2 regions of the Streptococcus nakanonensis genome follow, and region 2 is predicted to be linked to the other one. Evidence: riboswitches for the same ligand, from Rfam matches in the RefSeq annotation. Region 2 holds a riboswitch; the other holds the start of a gene.
What was found. Region 2 has a riboswitch for thiamine pyrophosphate ahead of AC6I9F_RS07230 (TenA family protein). Riboswitches for the same ligand answer to the same signal wherever they lie in the genome.
Positions count from the first base shown of each region.

Region 1: linked by a shared signal. The riboswitch ahead of AC6I9F_RS09820 (thiamine-binding protein) and the one ahead of AC6I9F_RS07230 (TenA family protein) in region 2 are both predicted to bind thiamine pyrophosphate.

Region 1 covers NZ_AP027139.1:2,074,524-2,090,713, forward strand. The annotation lists gene AC6I9F_RS09760 (helix-turn-helix domain-containing protein) at 1-180, opposite strand, end outside; gene hslO (Hsp33 family molecular chaperone HslO) at 345-1,217, shown strand; gene dusB (tRNA dihydrouridine synthase DusB) at 1,204-2,184, shown strand; gene AC6I9F_RS09775 (RICH domain-containing protein) at 2,260-4,704, opposite strand; gene AC6I9F_RS09780 (isoprenylcysteine carboxyl methyltransferase family protein) at 4,781-5,308, opposite strand; gene AC6I9F_RS09785 (HAMP domain-containing sensor histidine kinase) at 5,477-6,820, opposite strand; gene rr06 (two-component system response regulator RR06) at 6,817-7,470, opposite strand; gene AC6I9F_RS09795 (ATP-dependent Clp protease ATP-binding subunit) at 7,998-10,430, opposite strand; gene AC6I9F_RS09800 (CtsR family transcriptional regulator) at 10,432-10,890, opposite strand; gene AC6I9F_RS09805 (ABC transporter ATP-binding protein) at 11,009-11,737, opposite strand; gene AC6I9F_RS09810 (ABC transporter substrate-binding protein) at 11,737-12,744, opposite strand; gene AC6I9F_RS09815 (ABC transporter permease) at 12,781-13,539, opposite strand; gene AC6I9F_RS09820 (thiamine-binding protein) at 13,502-13,792, opposite strand; TPP riboswitch at 13,861-13,963, opposite strand; gene cbpD (choline binding-anchored murein hydrolase CbpD) at 14,046-15,392, opposite strand; gene AC6I9F_RS09830 (Veg family protein) at 15,481-15,747, opposite strand; gene dnaB (replicative DNA helicase) at 15,749-16,190, opposite strand, start outside.
Region 2 covers NZ_AP027139.1:1,483,311-1,499,500, reverse strand. The annotation lists gene AC6I9F_RS07300 (LysR family transcriptional regulator) at 1-421, opposite strand, end outside; gene AC6I9F_RS07295 (YqgQ family protein) at 485-754, shown strand; gene AC6I9F_RS07290 (rhodanese-like domain-containing protein) at 754-1,134, shown strand; gene AC6I9F_RS07285 (hypothetical protein) at 1,223-1,450, shown strand; gene AC6I9F_RS07280 (pseudouridine synthase) at 1,490-2,215, opposite strand; gene typA (translational GTPase TypA) at 2,377-4,218, shown strand; gene AC6I9F_RS07270 (DUF3165 family protein) at 4,238-4,492, shown strand; gene murD (UDP-N-acetylmuramoyl-L-alanine--D-glutamate ligase) at 4,608-5,960, shown strand; gene AC6I9F_RS07260 (UDP-N-acetylglucosamine--N-acetylmuramyl-(pentapeptide) pyrophosphoryl-undecaprenol N-acetylglucosamine transferase) at 5,962-7,020, shown strand; gene AC6I9F_RS07255 (FtsQ-type POTRA domain-containing protein) at 7,030-8,250, shown strand; gene pyrF (orotidine-5'-phosphate decarboxylase) at 8,483-9,178, shown strand; gene pyrE (orotate phosphoribosyltransferase) at 9,218-9,850, shown strand; gene lysS (lysine--tRNA ligase) at 10,224-11,714, shown strand; gene lctO (L-lactate oxidase) at 12,316-13,452, shown strand; TPP riboswitch at 13,601-13,689, shown strand; gene AC6I9F_RS07230 (TenA family protein) at 13,897-14,565, shown strand; gene thiM (hydroxyethylthiazole kinase) at 14,695-15,477, shown strand; gene thiE (thiamine phosphate synthase) at 15,479-16,108, shown strand.

The DNA of each region.
Region 1 (16,190 bases), 590 kb from region 2:
CTCTAAACCACTTTCCAAAGTCTTGTCATTGAGCAGGGTGACATATTTGGTTAGGGTTGCTTTTGAAAATCCTGTTTCCTCCATTACAGCCTTGACGGTCGTCTGAGACTCTTGTAATAGAAAGGAAAGGATTGAAAATTGACCACACTCGGCTTTCTCCATCAAATCTCCTAAATACATTTGTTACCCCTTTCATTTTCTACCTTAAGCATAGCATAAATCTTAGAAATCCTGAAATAATCTGTTTCTCTTTTTATTTTCATGCTGATTTCCTGGTCCATTATCCTGAAAATCAGCAAACACACGGCTCCCCCTTTGGGCATTTTTATGCTAAAATAGTAGCTATGGATAAAATTATTAAAACTATATCAGAAAGTGGCGCCTTTCGTGCTTTTGTCCTTGACACCACAGAAACCGTCCGCACTGCTCAAGAAAAACACCAAACCCAAGCTAGCTCAACTGTAGCGCTTGGTCGAACTCTTATCGCTAGCCAGATTCTCGCAGCCAATGAAAAAGGAAATACCAAACTAACAGTGAAGGTACTGGGAACTAGCTCTCTAGGAGCCATTATCACCGTTGCTGATACCAAGGGGAACGTCAAAGGCTACGTTCAAAATCCTGGTGTTGACATCAAAAAGACTGCAACTGGTGAAGTCCTAGTTGGACCTTTTGTTGGAAATGGTCAATTTCTCGTTATCACAGACTACGGCATTGGAAATCCTTATACTTCCTTGACCCCACTCATCTCTGGAGAGATTGGGGAAGACCTTGCCTTTTACCTGACTGAAAGCCAACAGACCCCTTCTGCAGTCGGTCTCAATGTCCTTTTGGACGAGGAAGACAAGGTCAAGGTTGCTGGTGGTTTCCTAGTTCAAGTCTTGCCGGGAGCCAAGGAAGAAGAGATTGCTCGCTTTGAAAAACGCATCCAAGAAATGCCAGCTATCTCAACTCTTCTAGAAAGTGAAGACCATATCGAAGCCCTCCTCAAGGCAATCTACGGGGACGAGGCCTACAAGCGTCTTTCTGAAGAAGAAATCCGTTTCCAATGTGACTGTAGCCATGAGCGCTTTATGAATGCTCTTGCCAGCCTTCCAAGCTCAGACTTACAGGAAATGAAAGAGGAAGACCACGGAGCAGAAATCACTTGTCAATTCTGCCAAACTACTTACAACTTTGATGAAAACGACCTGGAGGAACTCATTCGTGACAAATCTTAATACACCTTTTATGATTGGCAATGTTGAGATTCCCAATCGTACTGTTTTAGCACCCATGGCTGGTGTGACTAACTCAGCCTTTCGGACCATCGCAAAAGAACTCGGAGCGGGACTCGTTGTCATGGAAATGGTCTCTGACAAGGGAATCCAATACAACAATGAAAAAACTCTACATATGCTTCATATCGATGAAGGCGAAAACCCTGTCTCTATCCAACTTTTTGGTAGTGATGAAGACAGCCTAGCACGCGCAGCAGAATTCATCCAAGAAAATACTAAGACCGATATCGTCGATATCAACATGGGCTGCCCAGTTAACAAAATCGTAAAGAACGAAGCTGGTGCTATGTGGCTCAAGGATCCAGATAAGATTTACTCTATCATCAACAAGGTCCAATCTGTCCTTGATATTCCACTTACTGTCAAAATGCGTACCGGCTGGGCCGACCCATCTCTGGCAGTAGAAAATGCCCTCGCTGCTGAAGCAGCAGGTGTTTCTGCCCTTGCTATGCACGGCCGTACCCGTGAGCAAATGTATACAGGTCATGCAGACCTTGAGACCTTGCACGACGTAGCTCAAGCTCTGACCAAGATTCCCTTCATCGCCAACGGTGACATCCGTACGGTCCAAGAAGCCAAACAACGTATCGAAGAAGTCGGTGCTGACGCAGTCATGATTGGCCGCGCTGCCATGGGAAATCCTTACCTCTTCAACCAAATCAACCATTACTTTGAAACAGGAGAAATCCTCCCTGATTTGACCTTTGAAGACAAGATGAAAATCGCCTACGAACACTTGAAACGTTTGATTAACCTCAAAGGGGAAAACGTAGCAGTTCGTGAATTCCGTGGCCTCGCTCCTCACTACCTCCGTGGAACATCTGGCGCAGCCAAACTCCGTGGAGCTATTTCACAAGCTAGCACTCTGGCAGAGATTGAAGCTCTCTTGCAGTTGGATAAGGCTTAATAGATTAAAACCCGTAACTCTCTTAAAGTTTACGGGTTTTTCCTTGAGTTATATACAAGTAATGTCTATATGAAATTAGTCATTCTCCGTCTTTTTTCCTTTTAATAGATAAACACCTACTAGAGATATAAGACCTAAGAATTCCATAAGCAACGTTGACATTGTTCCAGTTGATGGGAGCGCTCGCTTATCTTTTTTATCTGAATTTGAACGATTTTCACTCATTTGATTTGCTTTATCAGCAAGAAGAACCATTTCCTTATCATCAGATTGAGTTTTTCTTTCCCTATTTGCCTCTGGCTCGGTAGCCATTTGTTTTTTAGGAAGTGTTTTAATCGCAAATAAGCTGAAATGACTCGTTTTGAAAACGACTTGCCCATTTTCAACTGTTGATGGGAGCAACTCCAATTCTCCGTTTTCTTTCACATGGTAAACTTGAATCTCAGAATCAATATTACCAATTGCAAGACGAACTACTCTCTCTCCCTTCACATGGGTTTCTTTTCCATCTTTTGAAAGGGAAATATCAAATATGCGCACTGTTCCTTGCCCTGTTTGACGGGTAACATTATCAATCATTTCTTTTGTTGTTACCTCTTTAAGATTGACAGAGTCTGCTTCTGTAGCAGTTTCAAACATAACAGTAATCTTGGTATTTCCATTTTGAGTTGTAAATACCTTTTGAACAGTAGATGTCGGTTGAGATGAGAGAGTAGGAGAAAGACTGTTAGATCTTGTAGGAGATGAAGAATTTGTCTCGTTTCCTGATGGTTTACTTGGGGTAGATTGTTCTACTTCTTGCTCTTTTTCTGGAGATTTTGGTTTAGTGGAAGCACTAGAACTTCCTGAAGAGCTAGTGGAACCGGAGTGACTTCCTGCAGTGGATCCTGATGGGTTCTGCTCTTTTTCAGCAGGTTTGCTTGGAGCAGGTCGCTCTGGTTTTTCTGGAGTTTCTGGTTTAGTGGAAGCACTTGAACTTCCTGAAGAGCTAGTGGAACCGGAGTGACTTCCTGTGGTTGAACCTGATGGATTCTGCTCCTTTTCAGCAGGTTTGCTTGGAGCAGGTTGCTCTGGTTTTTCTGGAGATTTTGGTTTAGTGGAAGCACTAGAACCTCCTGAAGAGCTAGTGGAACCGGAGTGACTTCCTGCAGTGGATCCTGATGGGGTCTGCTCTTTTTCCGCAGGTTTGCTTGGAGTAGGTTGCTCTGGTTTTTCTGGAGTTTCTGGTTTAGTGGAAGATCCTGAATTTGACGAAGAAGATAAGCCCTTTTTAAAGTTAGACAAAGCTTCATCTAGTTTTGATTGACTTTCTGTAACCAGATTCTGTAGTTGGGCTTTTTGGGTTGAGTCATCTAATTTATGCAAATACGTTTTTTCAATATCTTTTAGCTTTTTAATTAGCTCTACAGTATTGATATGTTGCTCTTTTTCTAAATTTTTCTTGATGTCATCCAATAAGCCTGTTAGATGTTTAGTAACTGCAGCCTTTGCCTTATCTCGCTCTAAGCTGATTTCTCTATTTTGATGAGTAGCTATCAGTTCATCAATTGCCTGTTTAGATTTTTCTATCAGAGCTTCCACTTCTTCTTTACTCGAAGCACTCTCAAATTGCGTACTATATTCGGATAAAGTCTTTTGAGACGCCAACAAGAGGTCTCCAAACCAAAAAGCAGCTGGATTTAATTTTGTTAAACGACTTTTTCTATAATTATCCAAAGTTGTTTTAGCTGTTTCTTTAGCTTCTTTAAGATTTGTCTCCGTAGTTTTTTCAGTAGAAACTATATTTCCTCCTTGATTTTCTACTTTTGGTGGAGTTGGATTATTATGTTCTTTTCCAGAAGGTGAATCAGAATCTAATCCTTGATTCGCAGGCTTAGTCGTATCACCTCTACCATTAGAAGAATTAGAATTTCCTGATGGTTCACTTTGTTGATTTGATAAACTATTCTTAAAGTCCTCTACCAACTTATCTAGCTCACTTTGTCCTTTTTGTCTCATCTGTTCCACTTCTGCCTCATCATAAGCTTCATCAAACATACTTTGATACTTTCGGACAATACTTTTAACACCCTCTACTATCTCCCCGATTTTAGAATTATCTTGTTTTTCCAATTTTGTAAGTTCGTCTAAGCGATGTTCCATATATTTAGATAGAAGTAACTTAGCTTGAACAACTGCCTCATTACGTTTAGTCTCACGTATTGTCCGAGCCTCATCATAAAATTGATTTTGTACGCTCGCTAATGTTGAATAGTCCTTCCCATCTTCAATTTGTTTTCTATAGTCAGCTTTTCTATCACTAGATAAATCCGTATCTTCCAACTCTTTTATCAACTGCTGCTTGTATTCCTTCAACCTATCTTGCCCACTAGATGTAACCATGGGGTTATTCCCACCACCAACCACTTCTGCATGGACTACTCCTCCTAAGAACAGACTAGCAACTACTACACTAGCTACTCCAATACTAAATTTACGAATTGAATAACGTACTTTTCTTTCACTTTTTGATGCAAACATAATTATTTCCTCCAATATTTTTCTTAACACTACTATATCATTTCAATATGAACTGTATATGAATTGAATCTTGTATTTATCTCTTTATGCTTCCATTTGGGATTATAACTTCATGTAATAACTTTTCCTCTTCAGCTATTCGTCGATACAAAATAACTGCATAAACTGGAAAAACTAAAACAAAAGTCATATAGGCATGACTCAGCAAGGTTAAGCCAATCAACTCAGGAAGGATATTTAAAAAGTAATTGGGATGTTTTACTGTCCTAAATAAGACATGATCCACAAACTTATGATTTGGTGCCAACATCAACTTGACTGTCCAAATATCCCCAAGCAGATGAATAACAAGTAGCAACATCAACATAGAAAATATCAGGAGCACCAAACCCACAACACTCATCATATTGAAAGACGGTCGATAGACTAGGGCTTCCATAAAACAAGCCATATAAAAAACAATATGAACCAAGGTAAGACGTTTGGTATTTTTAATGCCAAATTCTCGCCCACCATCCCTACGAAGCCGTTTTTCATTTGCAATTGATTTCTTTAGGAACAACAAGCGAATTAAAAATACACAGATAATGATTATTGCTATCATCACGATCCCCTTTCTTTACCACTACTGTAACATCTCTATGTTAACCCAATATGAATTGAAAAAGAAAAAGAACGAAAACTGATTCCGTTCTTTGATTTACTCTATCACTACCATTCAAACTATGCTTCCTTAAATTATCCTCAAGTAAGAAAAGAGTATCACTAAAAGCTAACTATCTGGTAACAAGCAGATTTTAAATTCCATCCCTTGTTCATAAGGCAAGAAACTATAGGACATACGATGACTTTCTAAGATATTCTTCACAATATAAAGACCCAATCCTGATCCTGTTTCTCTGTCTGTTACAATTTGTGAATGGTAAAAAATATCAAATAAATGTTCTAACTCTTCCTGATTCAACGGAGCACATGTATTCCTAATAGAAAGATAACCATCTTGCTCAGAAATAGTCACAATGCCAGATTGATCTGAGTATTTGATAGCATTACTGATAAGATTTGTCAAGACTTTATCCAAAGCCTTCAAACTCATCCTTACTTTTGTATCAGTAGTCAACTGATTATCAATCACAAGATTTTTAGAAAATGCCAATTCCTGATATCGAGACAAAACATCTGTCAAAACGGTATTTACCATTAAAATCTCACTGCACTCTGTCCATTCTTGAAATTTAGAAGATTCCAACACTTCCTCTAGCAAGAAACTCATCTGATCGATTTTATCAATACTCTTTTCAAGATACTTAGGATGATCTTTATAATCCCCCACATTGTATTGCATATTTTCTAAGATAATCCTGAGAGTAGCTAGAGGTGTCTTTAATTCATGTGATGCTCCACGGACAAAGGAAACCTTTTGATTTTGCAATTTTACAATTTGCTCATTGCGATTTTCCAACTCATGAATAACTTTCAACAAGTGCTCATACACACCATTAATCTGTTTTCCAACTTCCCCAACTTCATCTTTTCTGCTTTCATCAAAACGAATATTGTCATCCAAATCTTGCATCTTACTAGTCACTTCTGAAATGTAAAAAAGAGGATTGAGCAAGCGTTTCGTATAAAAATAAGAAAAAACAAAGGAAAAAGCAATTGTAACCAAAAATGTATAGGGGAGATACAAAAGCAAAATATTCTTTGCTTCTTTGTAGATATCCACTCCCTGCACAAACTGCACCGTTACCTGTTTACCATCTGCTGTACTAACAGTCTTATCTAACATCACGATATAATTTGATAGCTCTCCATCTTTAATATCCAAGTCATGCACAAGAGGGAGCCGCTTATCCAAGATATCTCTTTTAAGGTGAGCAGATATAGTCAAGGACTTTGAATAAGACTGGAGTAAGCTTGGAATTTCGTCAGCTGTCTTAGTCTTTAAATACTCCGTAAACACTCTTGCGCTCTCATTAAACTTTTCCCCCTCCAATTGAATATAATAAAAAGGAAAGGTCAGATAAATAGCTATATGAATGACTAGACCAACACCACCTAGAATTGCAAAACTTCTTAAAAAAGACTTGGTTAATAATTTAGGATTTTTTATCATAAGCTAATCTTATACCCAACATTTTTCACAGTCACAATGCAATCTAAAGCCAATTTTTTGCGAAGAGTACGAATATAGACATCAACTACCCTATCACAAGGTAAATCAGCTACATCTTTTGAAATTTCTTCCAATATCTGCTCTCTACTTAAAACTTGATTTTTATGCTGAATCAAACACTTTAGTACCAATAATTCCTTTGGTTTGAGATCAATTTCTTCATTTTTATAATGTGCTTTGTAAGAGGTAAAATCCACTGTTACATCCTGATATTGCCAAAGATCCTCTATGACGTAGTAACGTCTGATAAGCGCTTTAATACGCTTGGCAAGCAGTACCAAAGAAAAAGGCTTTGTCACATGATCATCAGCATAGAGATCAAATACCTGTGACTGAGTAGTTTCATCTCCCAGAGCACTCAAGACGATGACAGGAATATCGTGCTCTTGATTGATTTCTTTTAACACTTCAAAACCACTCTTCCTAGGCATCATTAAATCCAGTACCATGAGATGGATAGGGAGATCTTGAAATTTTTCCAAGGCCTCTTGTCCATCCTTAGCCATAATGACATGATAACCCTCTTCTGTCAGAAATGCTGCAATTCCTTCTCTAATCATTTCCTCGTCATCTGCAACTAAAATGTTCATCTCTCTCCCTTTCTACTACCAGAACTCCACACATCTATTTCCTGTATGTTATTTGAAAATTTCCTACCAGCCTATCATCTATGATAATGGAATGGATTTCATTTATCCGCTACTTGTTGTCAACAACAACGTAAATACAAGAAAATCATTTATCTTGCAGCTTAGTTTGATTTTTCAAATACCAGCTAGAACGGATTTGACATGCAAAAAAGAAACAGGTCTCTTTTGAAAGGATAAAAATTTCAGATAAGACTGCTCTTTTTCTACTACACACGCTCTAAGACAAATACGATGGAGGGTAATAAACATATGAATTTTGGGTTGAATAGTGAAAACCACGGATCCTTTAGAAGCTATAGGTTTTAGTTTCATACTCTTCGAAAATCTCTTCAAACCACGTCAGCTCTATCTGCAACCTCAAAACAGTGTTTTGAGCAACCTGCGGCTAGCTTCCTAGTTTGCTCTTTGATTTTCATTGAGTATCACTCCACTGTGACTTATGGTCAGATGCTGATACTTTTATTCTTTTATACAATATCAAATTTTAACTGGCCTGCTTTGACACCAATCTTAAGTGTGCTACCTGCCACTAATTCTCCCTTAAGAAGAAGTTCTGCCAACTTGTCTTCCACTTCTGTTTGTAGGGTTCTGCGAAGTGGACGAGCTCCCATCTCTGGGTCATATCCTTGATTGGCCAACAATTTCAGTGCGGAAGCTTGTAATTTCAAGTCAATGCCTTTTTCAGCCAAACTTGCCATTAAAGGTTTGACCATAATCTTTACCACTTCCTGCATATGGTCGCTAGAAAGGCTATGGAAGACCACCTTTTCATCAATACGGTTGATAAACTCAGGTCTATAAGCTTTTTTCAGCTCTTCAAACATTCGTTTTTCCATATTTTCCTGATCAAAACGAATATCCTTAGCTCCAAAACCGACGGTCTTGTCATCCCGAAGGGCTGTCGCACCAAGGTTTGACGTCATGATGATAATGGTATTTGAAAAGTCAACCTTGCGGCCCTTGCTATCGGTCAAAACACCATCATCCAAAACCTGCAAGAGAACATTAAAGATGTCTGGGTGGGCTTTTTCTACCTCATCAAAGAGGAGAACAGAGTATGGTTTGTTGCGAACCTTCTCTGTCAACTCCCCACCTTCTTCATACCCCACATAGCCTGGAGGAGCTCCATTGAGACGGCTGGCTGCGAATTTCTCCATATACTCACTCATATCAAAGCGGATAAGGGCTGATTCGTCGTCAAAGAGAACTTCCGCCAGAGCCTTGGCCAATTCGGTCTTACCGACACCTGTAGGCCCTAGGAACATAAAGGAACCAATCGGACGCTTGTGACTACGAATCCCTGACTGGTTGCGGCGAATCGCACGGCTAATGCTTGAAACAGCTTGATCTTGCCCGATAACACGTTTGTGCAATTCAGCTTCCAGATTCAGGTATTTCTTAGCATCAGTCTGAGTCAGTTTTTGGACTGGAATTCCTGACAAGCGACTCAAGGTAGTCAAAATATCAGACTCTGTCACCAAGTCTTTATAGACAGGCACTTCCTCTTCTTTTGCGATTAGCTGGGCTGCCTGTTTCCACTTGCCATCCATCAAGGCCTTGTCAGCTGGACTCAAACCTAAATCGTCTGCTTTTACATTCTTAGCCTTATTTTGCACTGTTGCTGCTGCTTCATCTAAGAGGTCGATAGCAGAGTCTGGCAAATGACGACTCGTCAAGTAACGATGGGCCATCTTGACCGCTGTTTCAACCGCTTCATCTGTGATTTGCACACGGTGATGCTTCTCATAAGTCGCCTTCAAGCCTTGTAAAATGGTCATGCTGTCGGCCACACTTGGCTCTTCAATCGTTACTTTAGCGAATCGACGAGAAAGGGCCGCATCTTTTTCAATGTGTTTTTGGTACTCTTCCTGAGTTGTCGCACCAACCGTTCTCAAAGTTCCACGCGCCAAGGCTGGCTTCAAGATATTGGCCGCATCCAGAGTTGAGTCAATTCCACTCCCAGAACCCATGATGGTATGAAGTTCATCGATAAAGAGAATGACTTGGCCATCTTCTTCAATATCCTTGATGATATTGTTCATGCGTTCTTCAAAGTCACCACGGAAGCGTGTCCCTGCCACGACATTCATCAAATCAAGCTCTAACACGCGCATCTTAGCCATTTCCGCAGGCACGTCACCACTAGCAATACGCTGGGCAAGACCAAGTGCCAGAGCAGTTTTTCCGACACCTGCATCCCCAACCAAGACAGGATTGTTCTTGGTCTTTCGACTCAAGATTTGAATCATACGTGAGATTTCCTTATCCCGACCGATGACTGGTTCTAACTTGCCAGAACGCGCTTGCTCTGTCAAATCATGCGTATAGTCCTCAAGACCACCGCTCGGAGTCTGCGGCATGCCCATCATATTAGCCATAGAATTTTGCTTGTCAGCTACTGTACGATGACGTTGGCGTAAAGCCTTGAGATCTTCACGAGTCCAACCTGCCCGTTCTTCTAAATTTCGACGTAGGGCAGCAATCTTGACCTGATCTTTCTTGTCTTCATAAGAAAAACCAGCCCTTTCCAAGATACGAGTCGCCAAGGCATTGCCATCATGCAAAATCGCATAAAGGAGGTGCTCTGTCCCTAGCACCTTAGCATGGACCACTGACGCTACATATTCTGCTTCATCAAAGAGAACCTGCAAACGATGGGAGAACGGCAATTCCGTATAGGTTTCATCCTGGCTATAGTCCGTTTCAGTCAGTTCCAAAGCGACTTCTTCTAAACGGTCTATCTCATATGGATAATCATTTAAAGTTGCCCCTGCCACACTATAACTGTGATTGGACATGGCAATCAACAAGTGCCAAGACTCTAGATAACAAGCTCCAAAATGGCCAGCCACCATGTAGGCACTTTCGATACATTCATTCAATGCTTTTGAATAGTTCATCTTACTTCCCTTTTCTATCTACCTCTTGTATGACCTGTCGTAGCATATTAGCACGAACAACTGGAGCTTCTTCTCCTAGAACGCGATCCAAAGCTACTGATACTAGCAAATTCATCTCCTGCTTGGTCATCAATTCCTGCTCAACCAAAAGCTGCAGAATATCTTCATAAATTTCTTGACTGACCCGCTCACCAATCGAGTAAAGCAGTTCTCGGAGCATTTCATGATGACTAGAAAACTCAATCCGTCCTATACGAATATAGCCTCCGCCCCCACGCTTACTTTCAACCAAGTAGCCTCTACTTTCCGTAAAGCGTGTCTTGATCACATAGTTAATCTGACTGGGAACAACCTGAAAAGTATCTGCCAACTGACTCCGTTGCAACTCCACAATTCCAGATTGATCTAAAATCGCCTTGATGTAGGCCTCAATATGATCCGATGTATTTTTAAATCTCATTACAAACCCACCTCTCTCTTTAAACCTTGACTATCTTTGACTATTATACCGAAATTTTCTCATTTTTAAAAGAAAAAGGGCGCTGGTAAAGGATAATCTTCACCAACTCCCTATTTTTCTACTTATCTAAGCCTAATTCTGCCAAGATTTGACGTTTGTAGGCAATCTTTTGGACTTCCTTGTCCTCATCTTCAGACCAATCTAGTTTAATTTCTGAAACAATCTGCCCAGGGCGATTTTTCAAGATATAAATGCGGTCGCTGAGACTGAGGGCCTCCTCGATACTATGCGTGATGATCAAGGTTGTGAGCTGCAACTGCTTGTGAATCTCAAGGTACCAAGCGTGGAGTTCCATCTTGGTCATCTCATCCAAGGCGCTAAAGGCTTCATCTAAGAGAAAGAGCTTGTGTCCGAAAAGGTAAGTTCGAAGCAAGGCTACACGCTGACGCATCCCGCCACTGAGTTCATGAGGATACTTGTCCCGTACAGCTGTCAACTGGAAGGTCGCAAGAATGTCATCTGCGCGAGCAATAGCTTCTGCCTTATCCACCTTTTGAATCAAGAGGGGCAGAATGATATTACCAAGCACCGTCTTGTGCTCCAAGAGCAGATCCTTTTGCAACATATAACTCACGCGCCCCTTGGGATTTTCTTCACCATCAAGGACAATTCTCCCTGACTGAACTTCTAAAATCCCCGCAATTAAGTTGAAAAGCGTAGTCTTACCAACACCACTTGGGCCTAAGATAGAAACCACTTCTCCTGAAGTCACCTGCAGGTTAATGTCCTCTAAAATCCTCTCTTGACCATAGGCATAACTGACGTGTTCTAGTCTAATCTCTGTCATTATTTCACAAATTCGTTGGTGAAGCCTTTGTCTGTCAAGTCTTCTTTAAGGATACCATTTTCTTTATCCCATTTGTAGAAGGCATTCCAGCGAGCTGCATCAAATTGACCCCATTTTTCCTTGTCGCTTGCGTATTCTTTTGACAAGTATTTTTGAGATTCGATGACAAAGTCACGTTTTTCCTTGAGTTCAGGTGCATTTTTGATGAGGATATCAGCTGCTTCTTCTGGATGCTCCATAGCATATTGGTAGCCTTTTTTGATAGCTTGGATGACTTTACGAGCTTCTTCTTTGTTATCTTTCAAATAGTCGTTGTTTGCGATGATAACTGGTGAATAGTAGTCAAATTCTTTAACGTAGTCTTTCAAGTACATGAAATTAGCATCTACACCTTGAGATTTTGCAAGGATACCATCCCATCCATAGTAGATCCAAGCAGCATCAAAGACGCCATTGGCAATCGGTGTGATCGAGTTTGAATCGTTATTTGGTACTTTTTCGACCTTCTCAAAGTCTCCACCTTGAGATTCTACCAAGGTTTTCAACATAGCCAGTTCCGTTGGGTCATTCCAGGTTCCGTATTTCTTACCAACCAAGTCTTTTGGACTAGCTACATTGTCAGATTTACGAGAGATGATTCCTGATGTATTGTGTTCAACAATAGCTGCAACGGCAGTAATTCCTGCCCCTTTTTCCAATTTTTTAGCCATGTAATCTTGGAAATAAACTGCAAATGGTGCCTTTCCGTTAATAACCAAGTCAGAAGAACTTTCTTCTGGTGGCAATTTCAAGTCAACATCCACTCCAGCTTCTTTGAAATAACCTTTTTCCTTGGCAACATAAAGCCCTGTGTGGTTGGTATTTGGTGTCCAGTCTAGGATAAAGTCAATCTTCTTAAGTTCTGCTTCCTTATTATCCTTAGAAGCAGTTCCTTGGCCACAGGCCACAAGCACAACAGCTACAAAAGCTGTTACAAGCGTTAAAAACACTTTCCATGTTTTTTTCATTTTGATTTCCTCTTTTCTTTTTGAAACATTCTAATTCTACGAACGTTTCCATTTAATAACATATTTTTCACTGATATCGACCAACTTCATACCAAGAAGACTGATAATCGATACCAGAATAATAATCGCGAACATGGTATCATACTGAAACAGTTTCTTGGACTGAATCATGTAGACACCTAGTCCTTCAAAGCCTCCCAACCACTCAGATACCACTGTTGTGATAAAGGCGTAGGAGACACTGACCCTCAGACCTGCATAAAAGTAAGGCAGGCTGACTGGAATTTTAAAATGCCACAGGATTTGCCAAGGCTTGGCCCGCATCAAACTAAACAAGGTCAGCATATCCTTGTCACAATGCCTAAAACCGTCCAAAATACTGACGATGATAGGAAAAGTTGTCGTCAAAATAATCAAGACAATCTTGGGCAGAATCCCATAACCTAGCCACAAGACCAAGATAGGAGCTATGGCAATGGTCGGAATGGTCTGAACAACCACCATCATAGGGTAAATCAGGTCATTGAGCCAAGTTAAACTATCCATAAGTACAGCCATGAGACAGGCAATCAAGACTCCCAAAATCAGTCCCAATAAAGCCACTCTCAAGGTCGCCCAGCTATGGTGCCAGAGAAATTCTCTGTCACGAACAAAGGACTGGAGAATTTCAAGAGGTGTCGGCAGGATAAACTTGGGGAGAAGTTTAAGAAAACCTGCTAACTGCCAGATTGACAAGACTCCCAGAAAGCCCAATAGACTAATGTGTCGTCTCAGTATACTTTTCAAGTTTCTCATCAATACTTAAAATCTCTCCTACATTTATTTTGACATTGGCAAAGACATTATCTGCCTCCTGCCCTGCCACTTCCAGCGCTTCTTTTAGAATGCGCATAAGCTCATCAAACTCCCCTTCCAAGACCGTTTCAAATGGTGTCACCACCATGGTCACTTCTTGAACTTGCAGATAAGCAATGACCTGATCGATAACAGCTATCCGATCAATCCCCTGTGCTAGGGGTAAAACTTGCAAGGCAATGCTTGCTTTCATAAAAACCTCCTCTTCTCGTTTTCCTTTGACAAAAAGAAAAACCTTTACCATATATGGAAAAGGTCAAGAATAGACTAAGTATCGTTCCCTACGCTGGCATTACCCAGATCAGGTGCGGTCGAAGTTTAACACTTCCTCTCAGACTGTACACAGACTCCCATATATTATATAGATATATGATAGCGCAAAATAAGAAAAATGTCAAGGAAACTGCTTACAGAAAAGAGCAGGAAACATTTCCTACTCCAATTTTCTATACTCGTTCTCCATCACTGTTTACTCTGTAGCCATCCACCGTCGTATTAACAGCTAAGGCACCTGAAGAGTAAGAATAATACCACTTACCAAAAACTTGATACCAGCCTGTTTTCATTGCCCCTGAACTATCCAGATAATACCACGAGCCATTTTCCTTTAACCAGCCTGTCTGCATTTCACCAGATGATTTCAAATAATACCAGCTGGAACCATCCTTCAACCATCCCGTTGATTTAGACCCATTTGATTTAAAATGATACCAACTACCATTTATTTTCTTCCAACCGACAGTCGATCCATTATTTGAGCTATAATTAGAGCTATTCCCTGATTGGTTCTGATAATTCTGTGAAGAAGTCACTCCCTCTAGCTGTATATAGCGATGACTTCCGTTATAAGCTGTATAACTCAACCACTTGTATCCATCTTTTTCGAGAATTTGATCATAATGAACCTTCTCCCCAGGATAATAGTAATCAATCACAGTTGCGCTAGCTAGAGGTTCAGTTTTAATAGCAGACTTGGTCTTAAAATAATGAGTTCCACCGGTTGAAGAAAGAACAGAATTACCTAGAGGATTTTTATTCACAGCCTCCAATTGAACATAACGATAGCTTCCATTATAGGCAGTATAACTCAACCACTTGTACCCATCTTTTTCGAGCATTTGATCATAATGAACATTCTCCCCAGGATAATAGTAATCAATCACAGTTGCGCTAGCTAGAGGCTGATTTTTGATAGCTGACTTAGTCTTAAAATAATGTGTTCCTCCTGTTGAAACTGAGGTTTGACTATTCCCAACACTGCCACCAGCCAAATCTTTAAAATGAATAAATCCTGTCATCGTATTTGCTTTTATAATTCGTTTATTATAGGCTTCTGTATAACCATAGTTATATTCCTCAATCTCAATCTTATCTCCCATTACATTTGACACCCAGGCAACATGCCCATAAGTTCCTGCAGTAGACCAAGCAATGGAGCCAATCGTCGGTGTATTATCTACACGATAGCCTTCATGACGAGCACGGTGCCCCCATTCATTCGCATTTCCATAAGCCCTTGGAATCTCAAAACCATTGACACTACTCAAACGAAAGGCTGCAAAAGAAGTACACTGACGAGAATACATGCGCCACTGATCAATCTCCTGACTCCCATTTTTATAATAAGCAGGATAATCATCCCCACGCGCAATTGATCCATTCCCTCCAGAATAGGCATAGACACTATCACCCGCTGCTAGCATCAATCCTACTACTAAAAAAGGAACAAGCTTTTTAACTGACATCTTCAAGTAATAACTTGTCCCTCTTGCTATAAACGGTAAAATTTTCATTCTTCCTCCTTGAAAAATAATATAAATCGAAGATTGCCTTCACTTAAACTATTCGGAGAAAAAAGAAAAAGTGAGAAAATTTCTCACTTTAGTCCAGATAATGAATCAAATTCTTTTCAGTAAGAATATCTGAGTAAGTAAAGGATTCAACGTAAACATTAGCTTGTTTATCTCCTTCCACATTCCCAAATTCCACAATAAATAGGGATGGATAAACTTCAATTAACTTACCCAATCTATTTTTTTGGCGCTTACGACCATTTTCCAAAGTCATTTCGATTACATGACCCTCATGCGCCTTGATTTCCTCTTTGATTTTTTTCATCTTGGCTACATCTGTAAATGCATCTGACATCTTATGCCTCCCTCTTTGAGATACTTGAAAATTTATTGTATTCTTTTTGGAAAATTAATTCCACCGTTCCACGAGCTCCACTACGGTTTTTCTCGATAATAACTTCTACCTTATTATTTGGGATGCCTTCCTCTTCTTCACCACCACGCTCATAGTAATCGTCGCGATAAAGAAAGGCTACGATATCAGCGTCCTGCTCAATAGACCCAGATTCACGAATATCAGACAAGACCGGTCTCTTATCCTGACGTTGTTCTACCCCACGAGAAAGCTGACTAAGAGCGATTACTGGAACCTTCAGTTCCTTAGCTAAAATTTTCAACTGACGTGAAATTTCTGAAACTTCTTGTTGGCGGTTTTCTCGCCCAGTTCCCGTGATAAGCTGCAAGTAATCTATCAAAATCAAACCAAGATTCCCAGTTTCTTGAGCCAGTTTACGAGAA
Region 2 (16,190 bases):
CCTCACTACGGAAGTTCTTGACGTCGTCGATAATCTCCCAAGTACGAGTTTCACGAAGGAAGAGCTCGTATTTCTCCATATCACTTTTCTTGAGTAGAGAAACAAAGGCATTGACCACAAAGGCATAGTGTTGAGACGAAACGCTAAAGAGTTCACGGTGGGCGACAGGATTTTTATAGCGTTCTTCCAGAAGCTGAGTTTGCTCGACAACCTGACGGGCATAAGAGAGAAACTCCATCCCATCACGGGTCAAGGTGATTCCCTTGGGATTGCGGATAAAGATTTCAATGCCCATTTCATTTTCCAAATCTCTCACAGCATTGGAAAGACTCGGCTGAGTGATAAAGAGTTGCTTGGCTGCCTCATTCATGGAGCCAGTTTCGACGATTTTGATAATATAATGTAATTGTTGAATTCTCATGTTTTTATTGTACCACACTTGCGTCAGAATCGCCAAAGAAGATAGGAAAATAAGGGGGAGAGTATGAGTCTCTTCTTGAAAAAAAGACAAAAATTTGCTAGAATGAGTCTTATGAAAACATTCTATGATGTGCAGCAATTCCTCAAACGATTTGGTATTATTGTTTACATGGGAAAACGCTTATATGATATTGAACTGATGAAGCTGGAACTCTCTCGGATTTACGATGCAGGGTTGATGGACAAATTAGACTATCTAGAAGCAGAAGCGGTTCTTCGCAGAGAGCACAAGGTAGAATTGGATTATATTGAGAAAAATGGAGAAAAGAACTAATGGTTACTTGGATTTTGTGGGCACTTATACTAGCAATGTTGGCGTGGATGGGCTTTAACTATCTTCGTATTCGTCGTGCGGCTAAAATTGTAGACAATGAGGAGTTTGAAGCCTTGATTCGTACAGGTCAATTGATTGATTTGCGCGACCCAGCTGAATTCCACATAAAACATATCCTTGGTGCCCGCAATATTCCTTCAAGTCAGTTGAAGACGAGTCTTGCAGCCCTTCGTAAGGATAAACCTGTCCTTCTCTACGAAAACCAACGTGCGCAACGAGTTACAAATGCAGCCCTTTACTTGAAAAAACAAGGTTTTTCTGAGATTTATATCCTTTCTTATGGATTGGATTCTTGGAAAGGGAAAGTGAAGACTAGCTAACCTTATTTCCAAATTAGTCGAATGATAGGATGAAGCTATTGTTTTATAGTATAATTAATTTGTATAAAATTTAAGGAGTTCTTAGAACATGAAAGAAAAGAAGAAGAATCCACTTTTTATGGGTATTTTGTCGATTATTCTTGGTTTGTTATTTCCAATTGTAGGCCTGATTTTGGGGATCATAGGATTGGTCTTGGCTTTTTCATACCAAAAAGAATCTGGACTAGACTATAAAACAGAAAAAATTCTCAACATCGTAGGACTTGTGGTTTCTGTACTTAACTGGATTGTAGCCGTCGCAGTATTTTTTAGATAAGCAATAAACAAAAAGCTTTAAACATAAAGCTTTTTTCTTTTATCCACTTTTCTCTAAGTGATTTTTAATGATTTCCAATTCCTCTGGATTCAAAGGACGGTAATGGCCTTCTGTTAGTTCTGTGTCTAATGTAAAATCACCAAATTGAACTCGTTTGAGGGAGGTCACCTTGACACCAACCGAGAGGAACATTTTCTTGACTTGATGAAATTTCCCCTCTGAAATGGTAATAGAGGCTTGACTGTGGGAAGGACTTGCAGATAGAATTTCTAGGCTTGCAGGTTTACAGACAGTACCATCTAAAAAGACAATTCCTTTTTGAAATGCTTGGATATGGTCAGGTGTCAGAAGTCCATTGACCTCAACTTGATAAGTCTTATCGACATGATATTGGGGATGGAGGAGCTGAAAGCCCAAGGGACCGTTATCGGTCAAGAGGAGGAGGCCGGTCGTATCTCGGTCCAGTCGGCCGACGGCATAGAGCTTGTCAGACTGGATGTCAGGTGACAGCAGGTTCATGACAGTTGGAAGTTCCCTGTCTTTATTGGCTGTAACGACACCAGCAGGTTTATGAAGCATAAGGTAGGTGTGCTCATAGCCTTGAATGATTCGGTCCTGAAAAAGGAGTTCTTGTAGTCCTGTATCGATATTTTGGGCTAGGGAGCGGGCTGGGCGACCATCGACTAGAATTTCCCCTTTGAGTAAGGCTTGCTTCATGCCCTTTCGACTAACTGTTTCTTGGGCTAATAAATTATCTAAACGCATACTGTGCCTATCTTATCATAAGTCGCCTGCTTTGAAAAGGCTTGATGTGAAAAGAAAAGCAGAGTGAAAACATTTACACTTGCTTGAGTTATGTTATTTACCTGAAATTATGGTATAATCGTTCAGTTAGAAAATAAATTTTGAATATTATAGAGGAAATCATGACAAAATTAAGAGAAGATATCCGTAACATTGCGATTATCGCCCACGTTGACCACGGGAAAACAACCCTCGTTGACGAATTGTTGAAACAATCAGAAACGCTTGATGCACGTACTGAATTGGCTGAGCGTGCTATGGACTCAAACGACATCGAAAAAGAGCGTGGAATTACCATCCTTGCTAAAAATACAGCCGTTGCCTATAACGGAACTCGTATCAACATCATGGATACACCAGGACACGCGGACTTCGGTGGAGAAGTTGAGCGTATCATGAAAATGGTTGACGGTGTTGTCTTGGTCGTAGATGCCTACGAAGGAACCATGCCACAGACTCGTTTCGTATTGAAAAAAGCTTTGGAACAAGACCTTGTCCCAATCGTGGTTGTTAACAAAATCGATAAACCATCAGCTCGTCCAGCAGAAGTAGTGGACGAAGTCTTGGAACTTTTCATCGAGCTTGGTGCAGATGACGACCAGCTTGATTTCCCAGTGGTGTATGCTTCAGCGATCAACGGAACTTCTTCATTGTCAGATGATCCAGCTGACCAAGAAGCTACTATGGCACCAATCTTTGACACAATTATCGACCATATCCCAGCTCCAGTAGATAACTCAGATGAGCCTTTGCAGTTCCAAGTGTCACTTTTGGACTACAACGACTTCGTTGGACGTATCGGTATCGGTCGTGTCTTCCGTGGTACTGTTAAGGTTGGGGACCAAGTTACCCTTTCTAAACTTGACGGCACAACTAAAAACTTCCGTGTTACAAAACTCTTCGGTTTCTTTGGTTTGGAACGTCGTGAAATCCAAGAAGCAAAAGCAGGTGATTTGATTGCCGTTTCTGGTATGGAAGATATCTTTGTCGGTGAAACTATCACTCCGACAGATGCAGTTGAAGCTCTTCCAATCCTACACATCGATGAGCCAACTCTTCAAATGACTTTCTTGGTTAACAACTCACCATTTGCTGGTAAAGAAGGTAAATGGGTAACTTCTCGTAAGGTAGAAGAACGTTTGCAGGCAGAATTGCAAACAGACGTTTCCCTTCGTGTCGACCCAACTGACTCTCCAGATAAATGGACTGTTTCAGGACGTGGAGAATTGCACTTGTCAATCCTTATCGAAACAATGCGTCGTGAGGGCTATGAACTTCAAGTATCTCGTCCAGAAGTTATCGTAAAAGAAATCGACGGTGTTAAATGCGAACCATTTGAACGTGTTCAAATCGACACTCCAGAAGAATACCAAGGTTCTGTTATCCAAAGCCTTTCTGAACGTAAGGGTGAAATGTTGGATATGATTTCAACTGGTAATGGTCAAACTCGTTTGGTCTTCCTTGTTCCAGCGCGTGGGTTGATTGGTTACTCAACTGAGTTCTTGTCAATGACTCGTGGTTACGGTATCATGAACCACACCTTCGACCAATACTTGCCATTGATTCCAGGTGAAATTGGTGGTCGTCACCGTGGTGCCCTTGTTTCTATCGATGCTGGTAAGGCTACAACTTACTCAATCATGTCTATCGAAGAACGCGGTACGATCTTTGTCAACCCAGGTACTGAGGTTTATGAAGGAATGATCATCGGTGAAAACTCTCGTGAAAATGACTTGACAGTTAACATCACTAAGGCGAAACAAATGACCAACGTTCGTTCAGCTACTAAGGACCAAACAGCTGTTATCAAGACACCTCGTATCTTGACACTTGAAGAGTCTCTTGAGTTCTTGAACGACGATGAGTACATGGAAGTAACGCCTGAGTCTATCCGTTTGCGTAAACAAATCCTTAACAAAGCAGAGCGTGAGAAAGCTAACAAGAAGAAAAAATCAGCTGAATAAGAGCTAGAAAGAGAGAAAGATGGTCTATTTAGTCCTAGGAATTTTACTGCTCCTACTCTATGTATTTGCGACACCAGAAAGCATTAAAGGGACAGTCAATATCGTCGCTATGGTATGTATTTTAGTGGCACTTTTGGTTTTGTTGGCTCTATCTTTTCTGAAAATTTTTCAATTACCAACAGAAATATTCCTAGCAATAGCCATGTTAATCCTAGCTTACTTTAGTGTGAGAGACATCACACTCATGCCAGTCAAAAAAAGTAAAAGAAGATAAAAAAGAGAGTTTCGGCTCTCTTTTTGCTTGTTAGAATGCCTAATCTGAGCATTTTCATTTAGAATTATTTCCATAAAAATGGTAAAATAGTAGGAGTAGAAATGGAGTTTGAGACATGAAAGTAATAGATCAATTTAAAAATAAGAAAGTCCTTGTTTTAGGTTTGGCCAAGTCTGGTGAATCGGCAGCTCGTTTGTTGGATAAGCTAGGTGCCATTGTGACAGTAAATGATGGAAAACCATTCGAGGACAATCCAGCTGCCCAAAGTTTGTTGGAAGAAGGAATCAAGGTCGTTACAGGTGGCCATCCTTTGGAACTCTTGGATGAAGAGTTTGCTCTTATGGTGAAAAATCCAGGTATTCCATACAATAATCCTATGATTGAAAAGGCTTTGGCCAAGGGAATTCCAGTCTTGACTGAGGTGGAATTGGCTTACTTGATTTCAGAAGCACCGATTGTTGGTATTACTGGTTCAAATGGTAAAACAACCACAACGACTATGATTGGGGAAGTTTTGACTGCTGCTGGGCAACATGGTCTTTTATCAGGAAATATCGGCTATCCTGCCAGTCAGGTTGCTCAAACTGCGTCAGACAAGGACACGCTGGTCATGGAACTTTCTTCTTTCCAACTCATGGGTGTTCAAGAATTCCATCCTGAGATTGCGGTTATTACCAACCTCATGCCAACTCATATCGATTATCATGGTTCATTTGAGGAATATGTAGCAGCCAAGTGGAATATCCAGAACAAGATGACAGCAGCTGATTTCCTTGTCTTGAACTTTAACCAAGACTTGGCAAAAGAATTGGCTACTAAAACACAAGCTACCGTTGTACCATTTTCAACACAGGAAAAGGTTGATGGAGCTTATTTGGAAGATGGTCAGCTCTACTTACGTGGGGAAGTGGTCATGGCAGCGAATGAAATCGGAGTTCCAGGTAGCCACAATGTGGAAAATGCCCTTGCGACTATTGCTGTTGCCAAGCTTCGTGGTGTGGATAACCAAACTATCAAAGAAACTCTTTCAGCCTTTGGTGGTGTCAAACACCGTCTCCAATTTGTGGATGAAATCAAGGGTGTGAAGTTCTATAATGATAGCAAATCAACCAATATCTTGGCGACTCAAAAAGCCTTGTCAGGATTTGACAATAGCAAGGTCATTTTGATTGCAGGTGGTTTAGACCGTGGCAATGAGTTTGACGAATTGGTGCCAGATATTACTGGACTCAAGAAGATGGTCATCCTGGGCCAGTCTGCAGAACGTGTCAAACGGGCAGCAGATAAGGCTGGTGTGGCTTATGTGGATGCGACTGATATTGCAGATGCGACCCGCAAGGCCTACGAGCTTGCGACTCAAGGAGACGTGGTTCTTCTCAGTCCTGCCAATGCCAGCTGGGATATGTATGCTAACTTTGAAGTACGTGGCGACCTCTTTATCGACACAGTAGCGGAGTTAAAGGAATAATATGAAAAAAATTGTCTTTACAGGTGGGGGGACGGTTGGACACGTGACCCTCAACCTTTTGTTAATGCCCAAGTTCATCGAAGATGGCTGGGAAGTCCACTATATCGGAGATAAGCGTGGGATCGAACATCAAGAAATCCTCAAGTCGGGTCTAGATGTCACCTTCCACTCCATTGCGACTGGAAAATTGCGTCGCTATTTCTCTTGGCAAAATATGCTGGACGTCTTCAAAGTTGGTTGGGGAATTGTCCAATCGCTCTTTATCATGTTACGAGTTCGTCCACAGGCCCTTTTTTCAAAGGGAGGATTTGTCTCTGTGCCGCCAGTTATCGCAGCGCGTGTTTCAGGAGTTCCTGTCTTTATTCATGAATCTGACCTGTCTATGGGCTTGGCCAATAAAATCGCTTATAAATTTGCGACTAAGATGTATTCAACCTTTGAGCAAGCTTCAAGTTTGTTTAAGGTCGAGCATGTGGGAGCAGTGACCAAGGTTTCAGATCAAAAAAATCCAGAACCAGATGAATTGGTAGATATTCAAACCCACTTTAATCCCCAATTGCCAACTGTATTGTTTGTCGGTGGTTCTGCGGGTGCTCGTGTCTTTAACCAATTGGTGACAGACCATAAGAAAGAACTGACAGAACGCTACAATATTATCAATCTAACTGGAGATTCTAGCCTGAACGAGTTGAGCCAAAATCTTTTTCGTGTTGACTATGTGACCAATCTCTATCAACCCTTGATGGAATTGGCTGATATTGTTGTGACACGTGGTGGTGCCAATACGATTTTTGAGCTCTTGGCCATGGCAAAATTGCATGTTATTGTGCCACTTGGTCGTGAAGCTAGTCGTGGTGACCAGATTGAAAATGCAGCTTACTTTGTAAAAAAAGGCTATGCAGAAGAGCTTCAAGAAAGCGATTTGACCTTGGATAGTTTGGAAGAGAAGCTTTCTCACTTACTAAGTCACAAGGAAGATTACCAAGCCAAGATGAAGGCTTCAAAGGAATTGAAATCTCTAGCAGATTTTTATCAATTGTTGAAAAAAGATTTATCATAAGGAAAGTAAATGTCAAAAGATAAGAAAAATGAGGGCAAAGAAATCCTCGAAGAATTGAAAGAGTTATCAGAATGGCAGAAACGAAACCAAGAATACCTAAAAAAGAAGGCTGAAGAAGAGGCAGCCTTAGCTGAGGAGAAGGAAAAGGAAAGACAAGCTCGAATGGCTTCAAAATCCGAAGAGTCAGATGAAACTGAGAACCAGAAGAGTGAATTTGATCCAAAAGACCCAGAATCAGCTAAGGGAGAGTCTGACGAAAAAGTAGCATCCTCAGAGGCTGACAAAGAGGAAGAAGAGATAGAAGAATCAGGGTCTAAAGAGAAGGAGGAACAGGATAAAAAGCTTGTTAAAAAGGCTACTAAGGAAAAAACAGCCAAAGCAAAGATTCCTGGCATCCATATCTTACGAGCCTTAACGATTTTATTTCCAAGTCTGCTTTTATTGATTGTCTCTGCCTACTTGCTCAGCCCTTATGCGACTATGAAGGATATCCGTGTTGAGGGAACAGTGCAAACTACGGCTGATGATATTCGACAGGCTTCAGGCATTCAGGATTCGGATTATACGATTAACCTTCTGCTAGATAAGGCAAAATATGAAGAGCAGATTAAGTCTAACTATTGGGTTGAATCAGCTCAGCTTGTTTATCAATTTCCAACCAAGTTCACTATCAAGGTCAAGGAATACGATATTGTGGCCTACTATGTTTCTGGTGAAAATCATTATCCTATTCTTTCCAGCGGTCAGCTTGAGACTAGTTCTGTGAGCCTGGTCAGTCTGCCAGAAACTTATATATCAGTTTTCTTTAATGACAGCGAACAAATCAAGGCTTTTGTCTCAGAACTTGCTCAAATTAGCCCAGAACTCAAGGCAGAGATCCAAAAGGTGGAACTAGCCCCAAGCAAGGTGACTTCCGATTTAATTCGATTGACCATGAATGATTCGGACGAAATCTTGGTTCCCCTTTCTGAAATGAGTAAGAAATTGCCTTATTACAGCAAGATTAAGCCACAATTGTCAGAACCAAGTGTGGTCGACATGGAAGCTGGAATTTACAGTTACACTGTGGCGGATAAATTAATTATGGAGGCTGAGGAAAAAGCCAAACAAGAGGCTAAGGAAGCCGAGAAAAAGCAGGAAGAAGAACGTAAACGTTTAGAAGAAGAACAGAAAAAACAAGAGGAAGAGAGCAATCGAAATCAAACAAATCAGCGTTCATCGCGTCGTTAGGTTTAGCTTTTCTCCTATAGCCCTTTAGTTTCCATGTTTTTACTTGACAAGTGCTAGTAGAAATAATAGAATAGTAAAAAACCTTTAAAGCAGTCCAGAGAGGCAGCTAAGGTTAGACGGTGAAAGGGTGGAGACTACCTATTTTTCGTGGAACCTTGCTGTTGGCAGGTTCCTTTTTTCGTGGCTTCTTGTGGCCAGACTCTCTCACTAGCAAAGGTAAAAGGAGAAACCTATGCGAGAACATCGTCCAGTCATTGCTCTTGATTTTCCTAGTTTTGAGGCGGTCAAGGAATTTTTAGCTCTTTTCCCAGCAGAAGAAAGCCTTTATCTAAAGGTAGGGATGGAGCTTTATTACGCAACGGGGCCTGAGATTGTGTCTTACTTGAAAGATCTGGGTCACAGTGTCTTTTTGGATCTCAAACTTCATGACATTCCCAATACAGTTAAGTCAGCCATGAAGGTCCTGTCTCAGCTTGGTGTGGACATGACCAATGTTCATGCGGCTGGGGGTGTAGAGATGATGAAGGCTGCGCGTGAAGGTCTTGGAATCCAAGCCAAATTGATTGCAGTGACTCAGCTGACCTCAACGTCAGAAGCCCAGATGCAGGATTTTCAAAATATCCAAACCAGCCTGCAAGAATCTGTCATTCATTATGCTAAGAAGACAGCTGAAGCGGGTTTGGATGGTGTCGTTTGCTCGGCTCAGGAAGTGCAAGTCATCAAGCAGGCTACCAATCCAGATTTTATCTGTCTAACACCGGGCATTCGTCCGGCCGGAGCTGCTGTTGGAGATCAAAAACGCGTTATGACACCTGCTGATGCCTATCAAATCGGTAGTGACTATATCGTAGTGGGACGTCCCATTACTCAAGCTGAGGATCCTGTTGTAGCTTATCATGCTATCAAGGATGAATGGAACCAAGACTAGAATTAAAGAAATAGATTAGAAAAACAAAAGGAGAAGACCATGACACTTGCTAAAGATATCGCTAGCCACCTCTTGAAAATTCAAGCCGTTTACCTCAAACCAGAGGAGCCTTTCACTTGGGCATCTGGTATCAAGTCACCGATTTATACGGATAACCGTGTGACCCTTGCCTATCCAGAAACTCGTACCTTAATTGAAAATGGTTTTGTAGATGCTATCAAAGAAGCCTTTCCTGAGGTTGAAGTGATTGCAGGAACTGCGACAGCTGGGATTCCACACGGAGCTATCATTGCTGATAAGATGAACTTGCCATTTGCCTACATCCGTAGCAAACCAAAAGACCACGGAGCTGGTAATCAAATCGAAGGTCGCGTAGCTCAAGGTCAAAAAATGGTAGTGGTTGAAGACCTTATTTCAACGGGTGGTTCAGTTCTTGAAGCTGTAGCAGCAGCCAAGCGAGAAGGAGCAGATGTACTTGGAGTTGTAGCGATTTTCAGCTACCAATTGCCAAAAGCAGATAAGAACTTTGCAGATGCTGGTGTTAAACTTGTGACGCTTTCTAACTACAGTGAACTCATCCACCTAGCCCAAGAAGAAGGGTATATCACACCAGAAGGCCTTGATCTTCTAAAACGCTTTAAAGAAGACCAAGAGAATTGGCAAGAGGTGTAAAAAATCAAAAGACTAAAAGGTTAAAAATTATACTATTCTGTCATATCAGGTGTATGAATGACAAGATTCAAGTTGTTAATGTTTTTTACGTCAATTGTTTAAGTTTTAGATTTGCTTGGCTTGCTCTTATATAAAAAATAGCACACGTCATGAAAGTTACAAGGGTTAAAGTATAATCCATAAACATGGTCAGATTTCCTTTTCTGAGATTTTGGAATTTCTTGCTTATCCCAGTCTTTTCAGTGATTTTAGCGTCAAGTTCTTTTTAGTTTTGAAAGATTATCCGTGAATTTCTTGGTTATTTATGATAAAATGGGAGTATCGCAAAAAATGACTCATCGTATTCAATTTTGAGTAAAACTAGGAGGATCCCATGTCTACAGAACATATGGAAGAACTAAATGACCAGCAGATCGTTCGCCGTGAAAAAATGGCTGCGCTCCGTGAACAAGGAATCGATCCTTTCGGAAAACGTTTTGAACGTACTGCAAATTCACAAGAATTAAAAGATAAATATGCCGACCTCGATAAAGAACAATTACATGATAAAAACGAAACAGCTACTATCGCAGGACGCTTGGTAACCAAACGTGGTAAAGGTAAAGTAGGTTTTGCCCACCTTCAAGACCGCGAAGGTCAAATCCAGATCTACGTTCGTAAGGATGCTGTCGGTGAAGAAAACTACGAAATCTTCAAAAAAGCAGACCTTGGTGACTTCCTTGGTGTCGAAGGCGAAGTGATGCGTACAGATATGGGAGAACTCTCTATCAAGGCTACTCACATCACACACTTGTCTAAGGCTCTTCGTCCTCTACCAGAGAAATTCCATGGTTTGACAGACGTTGAAACAATTTACCGTAAACGTTACCTTGACTTGATTTCTAACCGTGAAAGCTTTGAGCGCTTTGTCACTCGTTCAAAAATCATCTCTGAAATCCGTCGTTACCTTGACCAAAAAGGTTTTCTTGAAGTGGAAACACCTGTTCTTCATAACGAAGCCGGTGGTGCTTCTGCCCGTCCATTTATCACTCACCACAATGCCCAAAACATTGACATGGTGCTTCGTATCGCGACTGAGCTTCACTTGAAACGCCTTATCGTGGGTGGTATGGAACGTGTCTATGAAATTGGCCGTATCTTCCGTAACGAGGGAATGGATGCTACTCATAACCCTGAGTTTACTTCTATCGAAGTCTACCAAGCTTATGCTGACTTCCAAGACATCATGGACTTGACTGAAGGTATTATCCAATACGCTGCTAAATCAGTTAAAGGCGACGGCCCAGTCAATTACCAAGGAACTGAAATCAAAATCAACGAACCATTCCAACGTGTTCACATGGTGGATGCTATCAAAGAAATTACTGGTGTCGATTTCTGGCAAGACATGACTTTGGAAGAAGCCAAAGCTATCGCTGCTGAGAAGAAAGTTCCAGTTGAGAAACACTACACTGAAGTTGGCCACATCATCAATGCCTTCTTTGAAGAGTTTGTTGAAGAAACCTTGATCCAACCAACCTTTGTATATGGACATCCAGTAGCTGTATCTCCACTGGCTAAGAAAAATCCTGAAGACCAACGCTTTACTGACCGTTTCGAGCTCTTCATCATGACTAAGGAGTACGGCAATGCCTTTACTGAGCTCAACGATCCAATCGACCAACTTAGTCGCTTTGAAGCCCAAGCTAAAGCTAAAGAACTTGGTGACGATGAAGCGACAGGTATCGACTATGACTACATCGAAGCCCTTGAATATGGTATGCCACCAACAGGTGGTTTGGGAATCGGTATCGACCGTCTCTGCATGCTCCTCACGGATACAACTACTATCCGTGATGTATTGCTCTTCCCAACAATGAAATAAACGCTTATCCTCTGGTACTTGTCAGAGGATTTTTTTGATGCAAAAAGAGACTGAATTTAAGGAGAAAATGAAGTATAGTGTATTGAAGTTGAAATAGTACACTTTGATTTCTAAGACATTGTTAGAAATTGGTTTAAATTCCCTAATCAATTTGCGCATGTTTTATTTCATTTTACGATAGTACGCTGAAACTTTTCAAAAAGTACTAGAAATTGACTTGGATTCTCCAATTGATTTGTTCAGATTCACTATAAATAAAAAATTAATAAGTGGGATAGCACCTCGCTTAAATGGTAGGTATGGAATTGATACAAGTCAATAGCCGCTCCATGGGGATGTTGAGGTGTCGTATTCACTTGTTTTTTATAGCATTAGTAGATAGAATCAGCAAATAAAAAAGTAGTTCAAATGCCTGGCAGCAAAAAATCTTAACGATTCACTTAATATAGACTAAAGTTTAGAGTTTAAGGAAAGTAGGGATAGTATATTGTATGAAAAAATAAGATGGTTTTTAAGCAAAACTCTTGAAAATGATTGAAAAAAGAGTTATTATAGTTGTATAGTAAAAAGCAAACGCTTACTTAATCAAGGAGGACAGTTTATGTCATACAAAACAAGCAATGCAGAAGGTCATGTAGATTTCATCAATACCTATGATTTGGAGCCCATGGCGCAAAAAGTGATCCCTAAAGCAGCCTTTGGTTATATCGCCAGTGGAGCAGAGGATACTTTTACTTTACGGGAGAACATCCGTGCTTTTAACCACAAACTCATCGTTCCGCATACGCTTTGCAATGTAGAAAATCCAAGTACAGAAATTGAATTTGCAGGTGAAAAATTGTCTTCACCAATCATTATGGCGCCTGTTGCGGCTCATAAATTGGCAAACGAACAAGGTGAAGTGGCAACTGCGCGTGGTGTGCATGAGTTCGGTTCTCTTTACACAACCAGTTCTTACTCTACTGTTGACCTTCCAGAGATTTCTGAAGCCCTCCAAGGGACACCTCATTGGTTCCAATTTTACTTTAGTAAAGATGATGGCATTAACCGCCACATCATGGACCGTGTGAAGGCTGAAGGTTATAAGGCGATTGTCTTGACGGCAGATGCTACTGTAGGGGGTAATCGTGAAGTGGATAAGCGTAATGGTTTTGTCTTCCCAGTTGGCATGCCGATTGTTGAAGAATACCTGCCAGAAGGTGCTGGTAAATCAATGGACTTTGTTTACAAATCAGCTAAACAACGCTTGTCTCCACGCGATGTAGAATTTATCGCTGAATACTCAGGACTTCCTGTGTATGTCAAGGGACCACAATGCCGTGAGGACGTTGAACGTTCGCTTGCTGCAGGAGCTTCTGGTATCTGGGTAACCAACCACGGTGGTCGTCAAATCGACGGTGGACCAGCTGCCTTCGACTCACTTCAAGAAGTAGCAGAAGCAGTTGACAAACGTGTGCCGATTGTCTTTGACTCTGGTGTTCGCCGTGGTCAACACGTCTTTAAAGCCTTGGCTTCAGGAGCAGACTTAGTAGCTATTGGTCGCCCGGTTATCTATGGCTTGGCTCTCGGCGGTAGTGTTGGTGTGCGTCAAGTCTTTGAACACTTGAATGCGGAATTGAAGACAGTCATGCAGTTGTCTGGAACTCAGACTATTGAAGATGTCAAACACTTCAAGCTCCGTCACAATCCATACAACCCAACCTTCCCAGTTGACCCACGTGACTTAAAATTGTATTGATAAAAGAGATTGCCTCCACTGAATGTGGAGGTTTTTCTTCGTGTATTGGAAGAATAAATCGCTATCAAAAACTATATAAAGATATTTTTCGGTCAAATATCTTGCTAGAGCTTTCATTTTTTGCTATACTGGTGCAGTAATTAAATAATAAAGACATTTGGGGTGCTTTAAGCTGAGATGATACCCATTGAACCTGATACAGTTAAGACTGGCGAAGGGAAATGTGAACAGTTTTTTTCGTATGGCGAAATGAACGATCTAATCTTGTAAGTCAACTCTAATTCTTGATTGTAATTGGAGTTTTTTTGTTTATATAAAACTGGATAGGCTTGTTTAGGTAGCTCTCTGCAAATGCCCTAGATTTTCTTTAAAAGGGTCAAGTGAAACTAGGATTTTGCTTGGTATTTTATTGATTACTAAGGAGTAAAGAGAGGAAAAATAAATATGGAAACACAGATTTATGCATTTCAGCCAGGTTTGACTGTTGGAGAATTATTAAAAAGTAGTCAGAAGGATTGGCAGGCTGCTGTCAATCATCGTTTTGTCAAGGAACTTTTTGCAGGGACAATTAAGAATAAGGTCTTAAAAGACTACCTAATTCAAGATTATCACTTCTTTGATGCCTTCTTATCCATGCTGGGTGCCTGCGTAGCTCACGCAGACCAGCTTGAATCCAAACTTCGTTTTGCCAAGCAACTAGGCTTTCTTGAAGCAGATGAAGATGGTTATTTCCAAAAGGCTTTCAAAGAGTTAAAAGTATCTGAGAATGATTATCTGGAAGTGACCTTGCACCCTGTAACAAAAGCCTTTCAGGATCTTATGTATTCGGCAGTGGCTTCATCAGACTATGCCCATCTTTTGGTCATGCTGGTCATTGCAGAAGGTCTCTATTTAGACTGGGGTTCTAAAGATTTGGCTCTACCTGAAGCCTATATTCATTCGGAATGGATCAATCTCCACAGAGGTCCTTTCTTTGCAGAGTGGGTTCAATTTCTGGTTGACGAACTCAATCGTGTTGGGAAAGGTCGAGAAGATTTGACAGAACTTCAGCAACGCTGGAATCAAGCGGTCGCTTTAGAATTAGCCTTTTTTGATATTGGTTATGACGCCTAGAGAAAGTTTAGGATAGTTACAAATTTGATGAGGTAAATCATTCAATGTAAATGAAAAAAATTTCTTAACAAAAGATAGAGATAAATCGAAATCAGTATATCGTATAAAGTGAAAAGGAAGGATTTCAATATGACAAGTTTAAAATTATTAAAAGAAAAAGCACCTTTGGTCATTTGCATCACCAATGATGTAGTAAAAAATTTCACAGCAAATGGATTAGTAGCACTGGGTGCGTCACCAGCTATGAGCGAGTACCCAGCAGACTTAGAAGATTTATTAAAATATGCTGGAGGATTATTGATTAACATTGGGACTTTAACGGATGAAAATTGGAAGCTGTATCAAGAGGCACTAAAAATTGCTGAAAAATATAATGTCCCTGCAGTTTTAGATCCTGTAGCCTGTGGAGCAGGAGAATATAGAAAAAAAGTAGCAGATGATTTAATCAACAATTACAAACTAGCTGCGATTAGGGGAAATGCTGGAGAGATTGCTTCTTTAGTAGGTATAAATGTGGCATCTAAAGGAGTAGATAGTGCTGGTGTGGATAATATTGATGAGATTGCTCTAGCAGCCAACGCTAAGTTCAATATTCCAATTGTAGTAACAGGTGAAGTGGATGCTATTGCGGTAAATGGAGAAGTGGTAACGATTCATAATGGTAGTGCCATGATGCCAAAAGTTATTGGGACAGGATGCTTATTAGGTGCTGTAGTAGCAAGCTTTATCGGACTAGAAAAAGGTCAAGAATTGAAATCTTTAGAAACAGCAATGTTAGCATATAATATTGCCGGGGAAATGGCAGAAAAGCGTCCTAATGGACATCTACCAGGAACGTTTAAAGTTGAATTTATTAATGCATTATATGAAGTTACTGATAAAGATATAGAAACATTTAAAAAGGTGAAATAAGATGTTTAATAAAGAACTATTAAAATTATATTTTATTTGTGGAACGACTACTTGCTTAGGTAAGGATTTATATACAGTTGTTGAAGATTCTTTAAAAGGTGGTATAACTTTATTTCAATTTCGAGAAAAAGGTAAAGGTGCTTTAGAAGGTAAAGAAAAACTGGAATTAGCAATAAAACTTAAAAAACTTTGTAAAAAATACAATGTACCGTTTATCGTAAATGATGATATAGAGTTGGCATTAGAAATAGATGCTGATGGGGTTCATGTAGGACAAGATGACCTAGGTGTTGATGAAATTAGAAAATTGATGCCAGATAAAATAATTGGTCTTTCTATAAAAAACGAGAAAGAATTTCAACAGTCAAAAGTTGAATATGTAGATTATGTTGGTGTTGGTCCTGTATTTGATACCCAGTCAAAAGATGATGCTGGTGGCGCTATAGGTTATGAAGGTCTTAAATTGATGAGAAAACTATTGCCACAAATGCCCTTAGTTGCAATTGGTGGGATACAGACGCAACATATTAAAGACATTATGAAGACCAATGTTGACGGTGTTTCAATCATTTCAGCAATATCGTATGCAAAAAATATAGAAAAAACTGTTCGAGAAATGAGTGAACAATAGGTATCTATCCTTGGATTCTAAGTAAGTGGAAGTTTTCCTTTTCTAAAAAGATATGTCCAGATTCAGCTTGAATGGCTAATTC